2 regions of the Pseudomonas sp. NPDC089401 genome follow, and region 2 is predicted to be linked to the other one. Evidence: predicted binding sites of a transcription regulator. Region 2 holds the regulator's gene; the other holds the start of a gene.

Region 1 (5,378 bases), on a different contig from region 2:
GCCGTGACCTGCGACGCGGTCGACCCGCTGTCGCTGCAGCCGGCGTTCAAGCACTGCGCCGTGGCCCTGGAGCGGGTCGCCGGCGAACGCATCGATGCCCTTGAGCTGAACGCCGCCACTGCGGAGCCTGCGCGTATGCCGAGCGCGACCCTGTCCCAGCTGCTGGGCCTGGACAGCTTGCCAGCTCCGGCGCAGGTCGCCGGACAACCGCGGCATCAGGTGCTGTGGGCCTCGCAGACCGGCAACGGCGAAGCGCTGGCCGAACGCTGCGTGGAGCGCTTGCGCGGCGCCGGGCTGCAGGTGCAGCTCGACTGCATGGAGGCGCTGACCCCGCGCCAGTTGCAAGGTGCCGCCAGCGTGCTGCTGATCGCCAGCACCTTCGGCGACGGCGATGCACCGGACAGCGCCACGGCATTCTGGCAGGCGCTGCAGGGCGAGGAGGGTGCGCCGTGTGCCGGGCTGCCCTATGCCGTGCTGGCCCTGGGCGACTCCAGCTACGACCAGTTCTGCGGCTTCGGTCGCAAGCTCGACCAGCGCCTGGCGGAACTCGGGGGGCGTCGCCTGCTGCCACGGGTTGATTGCGAGCCAGACTTCGACGACGCATTCGCTGGCTGGCTGGAAGCATTGCTGGCCGAACTGGGCGGCGCGGCGGCACCGCAGCCAGTCAGCGAGCCTGCACCGGCAAGCGGCTTCAGCAAGCAGCAACCCTGGTCCGCCGCCTTGCTGGAAAACCGCGTGCTGAACGGCCCTGGCGCAAGCAAGGAAACCCGCCAGCTGGTGTTCGACCTGACCGGCAGTGGCTTTACCTACGCCGCTGGCGATGCCCTTGGCGTGTGGCCGCGCAACTGCCCGGCGCTGGTCGAGGAACTGCTGGGGTTGATGCAGCTCGATGGCCAGGCATTGGTCGAACTGAAGGGGCAACCCGCGATGACCCTGGCAACGGCGCTTGAGGAACACCTGGAAATCGCCAAGGTCACCCCGCAGCAGCTGCAAGCCCTCAGCGCTCAGGCGCCGGGCCTGCAGCGTCTTCTGCAAGCCGAGTGCAAGGCCGAGCTGCAGGGCTGGTTATGGGGGCGTCAGCTGGCCGATGTGCTGCGCGCCTTCCCCCAGCAGTTGTCACTGGCCGCCTGGCTGGACCTGCTCAAGCCCTTGCAGCCGCGCTTGTATTCGATCAGCTCCAGCCCGCTGGCCCATCCGGACCAGGTGCACCTGACGATGTCCACCGTGCGCTATGGCCAGCGCAAAGGCGTGTGCTCCAGCTTTCTCGCCGACCGGGCGCAGGCGTTGAAGGTGGCGATCTACCCGCAGGTGTCGAAGCACTTCCGCTTGCCCGAGGACGACGACCTGCCGGTCATCATGGTCGGCCCCGGCACCGGCATCGCGCCGTTCCGCGCCTTCCTCGAAGAGCGCGCGGCGCGCGGGGCCAAGGGCGGCAACTGGCTGTTCTTCGGCGAGCAGTACGCGGCGACCGACTTCTACTACCAGGCGCAATTGCAGGCCTGGCAGCACGCGGGGCACCTGCGCCTGGACACGGCGTTCTCGCGGGACCAGGCCGAGAAGGTGTATGTGCAGCAGCGCATGCTGGAGCAGGGCGCGCAGCTGTGGCAGTGGCTGGAGGCAGGGGCGTACTTCTATGTGTGTGGCGACGGGCAGCGCATGGCCAAGGATGTGGATGCGGCGTTGCGTGAGGTGGTTGCCGTGCATGGGCAGGTGGATGCGGATGCCTATGTCGAAGCGTTGAGCAAGGCCAAGCGCTATCGGCGCGATGTGTATTGATGTGCGCCAGGATGGGGAGCCTTGCACCTGGAATGTGCACTGGCAGGGCCGGCCTCTTCGCGGGTGAACCCGCTCCCACAGGCAGGGTACAAGGTTCGAAAGCAGTGCAGCCCTTTGTGGGAGCGGGTTCACCCGCGAAGAGGCCGGCACAGGTAATCACATTGGCACAGTCCCTGCTTTACCCCTGCTACAACAAAGCCCCCTGGTCAACGGCGATCAACCCGGGCCCCCCACCGTGATGAATACAGGCAAAGGCGCCTGGAGCTTCGGCTCCAGGCGCCTTTTTTTTGATCGAGGATCGGCTTATGAAGGCAACAGCGAGCGGGCAACGAGAGCGACTGGTGATCGTCGGCAACGGCATGGTCGGCCACCACTGCGTCGAGCAACTGGTCGGGCGCGGTGCCCTTGAGCGCTTCGAGCTGCACGTGTTCGGCGAAGAGCGCCAACGCGCCTACGACCGCGTGCACCTGTCCGAATACTTCGCCGGCAGCTGCGCCGAAACCCTGGCCTTGTGCGAGCAGGGCTTCTATGGCGACAACGGCGTGCACCTGCACCTGGGCGAAGCCGTGCTGCAGATCGACCGCGAGCGCTGCGAAGTCGTGACTGGCGAAGGCCGCTACGGCTATGACCAGCTGATCCTGGCCACCGGTTCCTACCCCTTCGTGCCTGCCATCGAAGGCTCGAGCGGCAATGCCCGGCTGGTCTACCGCACCCTCGATGACCTCGATGCGATCCGCGCCGCCGCCACCGACGCCCGCCGTGGCGTGGTGGTCGGCGGTGGCCTGCTTGGCCTGGAAGCGGCCAATGCACTCAAGTCCCTGGGCCTGGAAGCGCACGTGGTCGAATTCGCCCCGCGGCTGATGCCGGTGCAGCTGGACGGCGAGGGTGGCGCCGCGCTCAGGGCGCAGATCGAAGCCCTCGGCGTAGGCGTGCACCTGTCGCGCGCCACCCAGTCGATCAGCACTGGCGAAGCCTACCGCTACCGCATGAACTTCGACGGTGGCGAGCACCTGGAAACCGACCTGATCGTGTTCTCCGCCGGCATCCGCCCACAGGATGCCCTGGGCCGGGCCAGCGGCCTGGAGATCGCCGCCCGCGGCGGCGTGGTGATCGACAACCATTGCCGCAGCAGCGACCCGCGCATCTTCGCCGTCGGTGAGTGCGCTTCGTGGAACGGCAGTGTGTTCGGCTTGGTCGCCCCGGGCTACGGCATGGCGCGCAACCTCGCAGCGTTGCTGATGGGCGAGGCGGCTGGCGAGTTCAGCGGCGCCGACATGTCGACCAAGCTCAAGCTGCTGGGCGTGGACGTCGGCTCCATCGGCGACGCCCATGGCGCGACCCCCGGCTCGCGCAGCTACCGTTTCATCGACGAGGCCAACAGCGCCTACCGCCGGCTGGTGGTGGATGCCAGCGGCAAGCATGTGCTCGGCGCGGTGCTGGTGGGTGACAACAGCTACTACGACACCCTGTTGCAATACGCCCAGAACCGCATCGCCCTGCCGGCCGACCCGGCCGCGCTGATCCTGCCCCAGGGCGGCGGTGCACCGGCCCTGGGGGGCGACGCCCTGCCCGACAGCGCGACCATCTGCTCGTGCCACAACGTCAGCAAGGGCGCAGTCTGTTCGGCCATCGACAGCGGCTGCGGCGACCTGGCTGCGGTGAAAAGCTGCACCAAGGCCGCCACCGGCTGTGGCGGCTGCGCGGCGTTGCTCAAGCAGGTGTTCGAGCACGAACTGAGCGCCCGCGGCGTGGCCGTCGACAAGAGCCTGTGCGAGCACTTCGCCTACACCCGCCAGGAGCTCTACGGCCTGGTTCGCGTCGAAGGCATCCGCACCTTCCACGACCTGCTCGCCCGCCATGGCAAGGGCCAGGTCGGCTGCGACATCTGCAAGCCGGCGGTGGGCAACATCCTCGCCTCGTGCTGGAACCAGCCGATCATGGACCCGGCGCTGGTGCCGCTGCAGGACACCAACGACACCTTCATGGCCAACATGCAGAAGAACGGCACCTACTCGGTGGTACCGCGCATTCCCGGCGGCGAGATCACCCCCGACAAGCTGATCGTGATCGGCCAGGTGGCGAAAAAGTACGACCTCTACACCAAGATCACCGGCGGCCAGCGCATCGACCTGTTCGGCGCCCAACTGCACGAGCTGCCGCTGATCTGGGGCGAGCTGATCGAGGCGGGCTTCGAGACCGGCCATGCCTACGGCAAGTCGACGCGCACGGTGAAGTCCTGTGTCGGCAGCACCTGGTGCCGCTACGGCGTGCAGGACAGCGTCGCCATGGCCTTGCGCCTGGAAGACCGCTACAAGGGCCTGCGCAGCCCGCACAAGCTCAAGTTCGCGGTGTCCGGCTGCACCCGCGAATGCGCCGAGGCGCAGAGCAAGGACATTGGCGTGATCGCCACCGACAAGGGCTGGAACCTGTACGTCTGCGGCAACGGCGGCATGCGTCCACGGCACGCCGAGCTGTTCGCCACCGACCTGGACGATGAGACCTTGGTGCGCTTGATCGACCGCGTGCTGATGTTCTACATCCGCACCGCCGACAAGCTGCAGCGCACCTCGGTGTGGCGCGAAGGCCTCGATGGCGGCCTGGATTACCTCAAGCAGGTTGTCCTCGACGACAGCCTGGGCCTGGCGGCGGAGCTGGAAGCGCAGATGCAGCATGTGGTCGAGCAGTACCAATGCGAGTGGGCCAATGCCCTCAACGACCCGGAAAAGCTCAAGCGCTTCCGTACCTTCGTCAACGACCGACGCGCCGACCCGGACGTGCACTTCGTGCGTGAACGCGAACAGCGCCGGCCTGCGGCGCCCCTGCATCTGATACCCACCATCGAGGAGGTTGTGTGATGAACCTGTCCAATGCTGCCAACTGGCAAGCGGTGTGCCGCGCCGACGACCTGGTGGCCGATTCCGGCGTCGTGGTCTGGCTCGACGGGGCCCAGGTGGCGCTGTTCTACCTGCCGGGGCAGGGGGTATACGCGCTGGACAATCGCGACCCGCGGTCGGGGGCCAACATCATTGGCCGTGGGCTGGTGGGCAGCCTGCAAGGGGAACTGGTGGTGGCGGCGCCGTTGTACAAGCAGCATTTCAGCCTGCAGAGCGGCGAGTGCCTGGAAGATGCCGGGCAGCGCTTGCGGGTGTGGCCGGTGCGAGTGAATGGCGAGGCGGTGGAGCTGGCGGTGGCCTGACAGGCTTGTGTTAGTCTCTTCGCGGGTAAACCCGCTCCCACAGGTACCGCGCAGGCCTCAGGCATTGTGCGCTTCCTGTGGGAGCGGGTTCACCCGCGAAGAGGCCAGTACAGGTTACCTAGATCACCAACCCCTGTGGTGCACGCCCGGCAAACACGTCCACCAGGCTAGCCACCACCTTCTCCCCCATGCGCGTGCGGGTCTGCACCGTGGCGCTGGCCCGGTGCGGCTGCAGCACCACGTCCTCACGCCCGAACAACGCCTCCGGCGCCCGCGGCTCATCGGCAAACACATCCAGCGCCGCCCCGGCGATTTCGCCAGCTTCCAGCGCCGCGACCAACGCCGGCTCATCCACCAGCTTGCCGCGGGCGATGTTGATCAGGTAGCCCTCGTTCCCCAGCGCCCG
Region 2 (5,378 bases):
TGGGCATGACCGTGGTCGTCGAGGCCGATGGCAAACTGGCCGGGATCTTCACCGACGGCGACCTGCGCCGCAGCCTGGACCGCAACATCGACGTGCACACCACCCTGATCGACCAGGTCATGACCGTGCACGGCAAGACCGCCCGCGCCGAGATGCTCGCCGCCGAGGCCTTGAAGATCATGGAAGACCACAAGATCAGCGCCCTGGTGGTCGTCGACAAGCACGACTGCCCGACCGGCGCACTGAACATGCATGACCTGCTGCGCGCTGGCGTGATGTAAGGGAGAGACACAGATGACCCAGGACCTGATGCAACGCGGCAAGGCCATCAAGCTCGCCGTCTTCGACGTCGACGGCGTGCTCACCGACGGACGCCTGTATTTCCTCGAGGATGGCAGCGAATTCAAGACGTTCAACACCCTCGACGGCCAGGGCATCAAGATGCTCATGAATTCGGGAGTGACCACGGCAATCATCAGCGGGCGCAAGACCCCGGTGGTCGAGCGTCGGGCGAAAAACCTCGGCATCCCGCACCTTTACCAGGGTCGCGAGGACAAATTGGTCGTTCTCGACGGCCTGCTCGCCGAACTGGGCCTAAGCTATGAGCAAGTCGCCTACCTGGGCGACGACCTGCCCGACCTGCCGGTGATTCGCCGGGTGGGCCTGGGCATCGCGGTGGCCAATGCGGCGCCGTTCGTCCGCCAGCACGCCCACGGCGTGACCCAGGCGCGCGGCGGCGAAGGCGCGGCCCGCGAGTTCTGCGAACTGATCATGCAGGCCCAGGGCACCCTGGACGCTGCCAACGCCAACTACCTGTAAGGCCGCCCATGTTCAGCAAGAAAGCCCGCAACATTGCGCTGCTCGCGGTGATCGCCGCCCTGCTGGCGGCGATAGGCTACTGGAACGTCAGCCCGGAGAGCTTCCTCGACCAGCCCGTGGCGCAGGTCGACGAAAGCGCCATCGACTACTACGCGATCAACGCGCACAGCGTGCAGTTCCTGCCTGACGGCAAGCTGCAGTACGAGATGACCGCCGACAAGGTCGAGCACATGAAGGCCACCGAGGTTACCCTGGTGACCACCCCGGACCTGCACCTGTACCGCGGCACCGCCTACCCTTGGCATGTGCAGAGCGTGCGCGCCGAGGTCAATCCGGACGGCACCGAAGTCGAATTGATCGACAACGTGCGCGTGGCGCGCACCGACGAAAAGAACCGCGACACCATCATCACCAGTTCGCGCATGACCGTGTTCCCGCAGAAGCAATATGCGCAGACCGAGCAAGCCGTTAGAATCGACGGCGCCGGTGGCACAACTACGGGCAAAGGAATGAAAGCGTATTTGAAAGAAAGCAAGATCGACTTGCTCTCTAACGTAAGAGGACAGTATGAGGCTCGTTAAAACCCTCCCCCTTTTGCTCAGCCTGAGCGCGGCAGCACTGGGAAGCGCGAGCGCCTTCGCCCTGCCGAACGACCGTGACCAGCCGATTCGCATCCAGGCCGACAACGCGCACCTGGACGACAAGCAAGGCGTGGCCACCTACACCGGCGACGTGATCATCACCCAGGGCTCGATGATGATCAAAGGCAACACCGTGACCATGACCCGTGCCGCCAACGGCGACATCGACGTGGTGACCTCGGTGGGCAACCTGGCGTACTTCGAGCAACAGCAGAGCGCGGCCAAGCCCGACAAGATGAAAGGCTGGGCGGTGACCATCCAGTACCAGGCGCAGAAGGACATCGTCATTCTCACCGACCGCGCCAAGGTCGAGAACGAAGGCAACACCACCGAAGGCGAGAAGATCGTCTACAACACCAAGACCCAGGTGGCGACCGCCGGTCGTGGTGGCAACGTGACTCAGCCACGTCAGCGCATCGACATGGTGATCCAGCCGAAGAAGAAGGCCGAGTAAATGGCAACCCTCAAAGCCCAGCACCTGGCCAAGAGCTACAAGGGCCGCCAGGTCGTGCGTGACGTCAGCCTGTCGATCGACAGCGGCCAGATCGTCGGCCTGCTCGGCCCCAACGGCGCCGGCAAGACCACCTGCTTCTACATGATCGTCGGCCTGGTCCAGGCCGATCAGGGCCGCGTGCTGATCGACAACCTCGATGTCAGCCACCAGCCCATGCACGGTCGCGCCCGCGCCGGTATCGGCTACCTGCCGCAGGAAGCCTCGATCTTCCGCAAGCTGTCGGTGGCCGACAACATCATGGCCATCCTCGAGACCCGCAAGGACATCGACCGCGAAGGCCGGCGCAAGGAGCTGGAAAGCCTGCTGCAGGAGTTCCACATCAGCCACATCCGCGACAACCTCGGCATGAGCCTGTCCGGCGGCGAAAGACGCCGCGTGGAGATCGCCCGCGCCCTGGCGACCGCGCCCAAGTTCATCCTGCTGGACGAACCCTTTGCCGGTGTCGACCCGATTTCCGTGGGCGACATCAAGCAGATCATCCACCACCTCAAGGCCAAGGGCATCGGCGTGCTGATCACCGACCACAACGTCCGCGAGACCCTGGATATCTGCGAAACCGCCTACATCGTCAACGATGGCCAGCTGATCGCCGAAGGCGATTCCGAAACCATCCTGGCCAACGAACTGGTAAAAGAGGTTTACCTGGGCCACGAGTTCCGACTCTGACCCCGGGCCGCCTGGAGCACTGGCAAACGCTTCCCTTCGGGGCTTTAGTTGCTACAGTGCTCTAGGCAAACGCTACAATTTAAGGCATAAAACTTGCTTGAATTTGGCGCCCCGGCGCCCTCGTGTAGTGGATGGCGCATGCGCGCCGGCGAACAAGGTATTAAGCCCCAGCCATGAAACCATCGCTCGTCCTAAAAATGGGCCAGCAACTGACGATGACCCCGCAGTTGCAACAGGCCATCCGCCTACTTCAGCTCTCCACCCTGGACCTTCAACAGGAAATCCAGGAAGCGCTGGAGTCCAATCCGATGCTCGAACGTCAGGAAGACGGCGACGACTTCGACAACAGCGACCCGATGGCGGACAACGCCGAGAACAAGCCGGTCGCCGAAGTCCAGGACACCAGCTTCCAGGAAAGCACCGCCAGTGCCGAGAACCTGGAAGACGGTGAGTGGAACGAGCGAATCCCCAACGAGCTGCCGGTCGACACCGCCTGGGAAGACATCTACCAGACCAGCGCCAGCAGCCTGCCAAGCAACGATGACGACGAGTGGGACTTCACCACCCGTACCTCGGCCGGCGAAAGCCTGCAGAGCCACCTGCTCTGGCAGCTCAACCTGGCGCCGATGTCCGACACCGATCGCCTGATCGCCGTTACCCTGATCGACAGCATCAACGGCCAGGGCTACCTGGAAGACAGCCTCGAGGAAATCTGCGCCGGCTTCGATCCGGAGCTGGACATCGAGCTCGACGAGGTCGAGGCCGTGCTGCACCGCATCCAGCAGTTCGAGCCGGCCGGCGTCGGCGCTCGTACCCTGGGCGAATGCCTGCTGCTGCAGTTGCGCCAACTGCCTGCCGACATCCCGTGGATGAGCGAGGCGCAGCGCCTGGTCACCGACTTCATCGACCTGCTCGGCAGCCGCGACTACAGCCAGCTGATGCGCCGCATGAAGCTCAAGGAAGACGAGCTGCGCCAGGTCATCGAACTGGTGCAGAGCCTCAACCCGCGCCCAGGTTCGCAGATCGAGTCGAGCGAACCGGAATACGTGGTGCCGGACGTGATCGTGCGCAAGGACAGCGAGCGCTGGCTGGTCGAACTCAACCAGGAAGCGATCCCGCGCCTGCGGGTCAACCCGCAGTACGCCGGCTTCGTCCGCCGCGCCGACACCAGTGCCGACAACACCTTCATGCGCAACCAGCTGCAGGAAGCGCGCTGGTTCATCAAGAGCCTGCAAAGCCGCAACGAGACGCTGATGAAGGTCGCCACGCAGATCGTCGAACACCAGCGCGGCTTCCTCGACCACGGCGACGAGGCGATGAAGCCCCTGGTGCTGCACGACATCGCCGAAGCGGTGGGCATGCACGAGTCGACCATTTCGCGGGTCACCACGCAGAAATACATGCACACCCCGCGTGGCATCTACGAACTGAAATACTTTTTCTCCAGCCACGTCAGCACCGCCGAAGGCGGAGAGTGCTCGTCCACGGCGATCCGCGCGATCATCAAGAAACTGGTTGCGGCGGAAAATCAGAAAAAGCCATTGAGTGACAGCAAGATCGCTGGTTTACTGGAGGCACAAGGCATCCAGGTAGCCCGTCGCACCGTCGCCAAGTACCGCGAGTCCCTCGGCATCGCACCGTCGAGCGAGCGCAAGCGACTGATGTAGCCCCTGGATGTGCCACAGCGTTTGTGGGGCAGGTGCAACACCTGCCTCTTTATGCACGGGCAACAAAGGAGAAGCTGTATGCAAGTCAATATCAGTGGACAGCATGTAGAAGTCACCCAGCCACTGCGCGATTACGTGCTTGAAAAGCTCGCCCGCGTGGAAAGTCACTTCGACAAGATCACCAACGTGCAGGTCATCATGAAAGTCGAGAAGCTGCAGCAGAAGGTCGAAGCGACCCTGCAGATTCCAGGCGGTGAAGTGGTAGCCAATGCGGAACACGAAGACATGTATGCAGCGATCGACGCCTTGGCCGACAAGCTCGACCGCCAACTGAAAAAACACAAGGAAAAACAGCAAAGCCTGCTGCAAGGTGCAGCCGCCCGCTGACCCCTCTCATCCATGATCCGACTTGAAACCATCCTGACCCCCGGCCGTTCCCTGGTGAACGTGCCGGGCGGCAGCAAGAAGCGCGCCCTGGAAAAGGTCGCCACCCTGATTGCCGAACAAGTGCCCGAGCTTGAGATGCAAGACGTCTTCGAAAAGCTCATCGCCCGCGAAAAACTGGGTTCGACCGGTTTCGGCAATGGCATCGCCATTCCCCACTGCCGGCTCGAAGGCTGCGCCGCCCCGGTAAGCGCCCTGTTGCACCTGGATGCCCCGATCGACTACGACGCCATCGATGGCGCCCCGGTCGACCTGCTGTTCGTCCTCCTGGTGCCAGAAGCCGCCACCGATGCCCACCTTGAACTGCTGCGCCAGATCGCCAGCATGCTCGATCGCAAGGAGGTTCGTGATCGCCTGCGTGCCGCCGTAAGCAGCGAGGCCCTCTACCAGGTTGTCCTGGACGCACAGAACGAGCACTGAACATGCGCCTGATCATCGTCAGCGGCCGGTCCGGCTCCGGCAAGAGCACCGCCCTCGATGTACTGGAAGACAACGGCTATTACGTCATCGACAACCTGCCGGCCGGGCTGCTGCCGCAGCTGGCGGAAAATGCGCTGATCAATACCGAGCTTCAGCAACCGAAGGTGGCGGTCAGTATCGACGCACGCAACCTGCCAAGCCATCTGT

Evidence for each region. Region 2 encodes sigma-54, which starts transcription at its own class of promoters, with help from an activator protein. Its sites were predicted from a motif close to ANTGGCATNNANNTTGCTNT; they were not measured.
Region 1: a site for sigma-54 is predicted at 1,937-1,956, ahead of nirB (nitrite reductase large subunit NirB). Genes of this name have one in related genera too.

Annotation. Positions count from the first base shown of each region.
Region 1 is NZ_JBIVIA010000001.1:108,572-113,949, forward strand. Features, by position in the region: gene ACIP21_RS00520 (molybdopterin-dependent oxidoreductase) at 1-1,776, shown strand, start outside; gene nirB (nitrite reductase large subunit NirB) at 2,082-4,631, shown strand; gene nirD (nitrite reductase small subunit NirD) at 4,631-4,972, shown strand; gene ACIP21_RS00535 (2-hydroxyacid dehydrogenase) at 5,091-5,378, opposite strand, start outside.
Region 2 is NZ_JBIVIA010000007.1:197,190-202,567, forward strand. Features, by position in the region: gene ACIP21_RS17530 (SIS domain-containing protein) at 1-281, shown strand, start outside; gene ACIP21_RS17535 (KdsC family phosphatase) at 295-819, shown strand; gene lptC (LPS export ABC transporter periplasmic protein LptC) at 828-1,400, shown strand; gene lptA (lipopolysaccharide transport periplasmic protein LptA) at 1,387-1,914, shown strand; gene lptB (LPS export ABC transporter ATP-binding protein) at 1,915-2,640, shown strand; gene ACIP21_RS17555 (RNA polymerase factor sigma-54) at 2,814-4,307, shown strand; gene hpf (ribosome hibernation-promoting factor, HPF/YfiA family) at 4,386-4,694, shown strand; gene ptsN (PTS IIA-like nitrogen regulatory protein PtsN) at 4,707-5,171, shown strand; gene rapZ (RNase adapter RapZ) at 5,174-5,378, shown strand, end outside.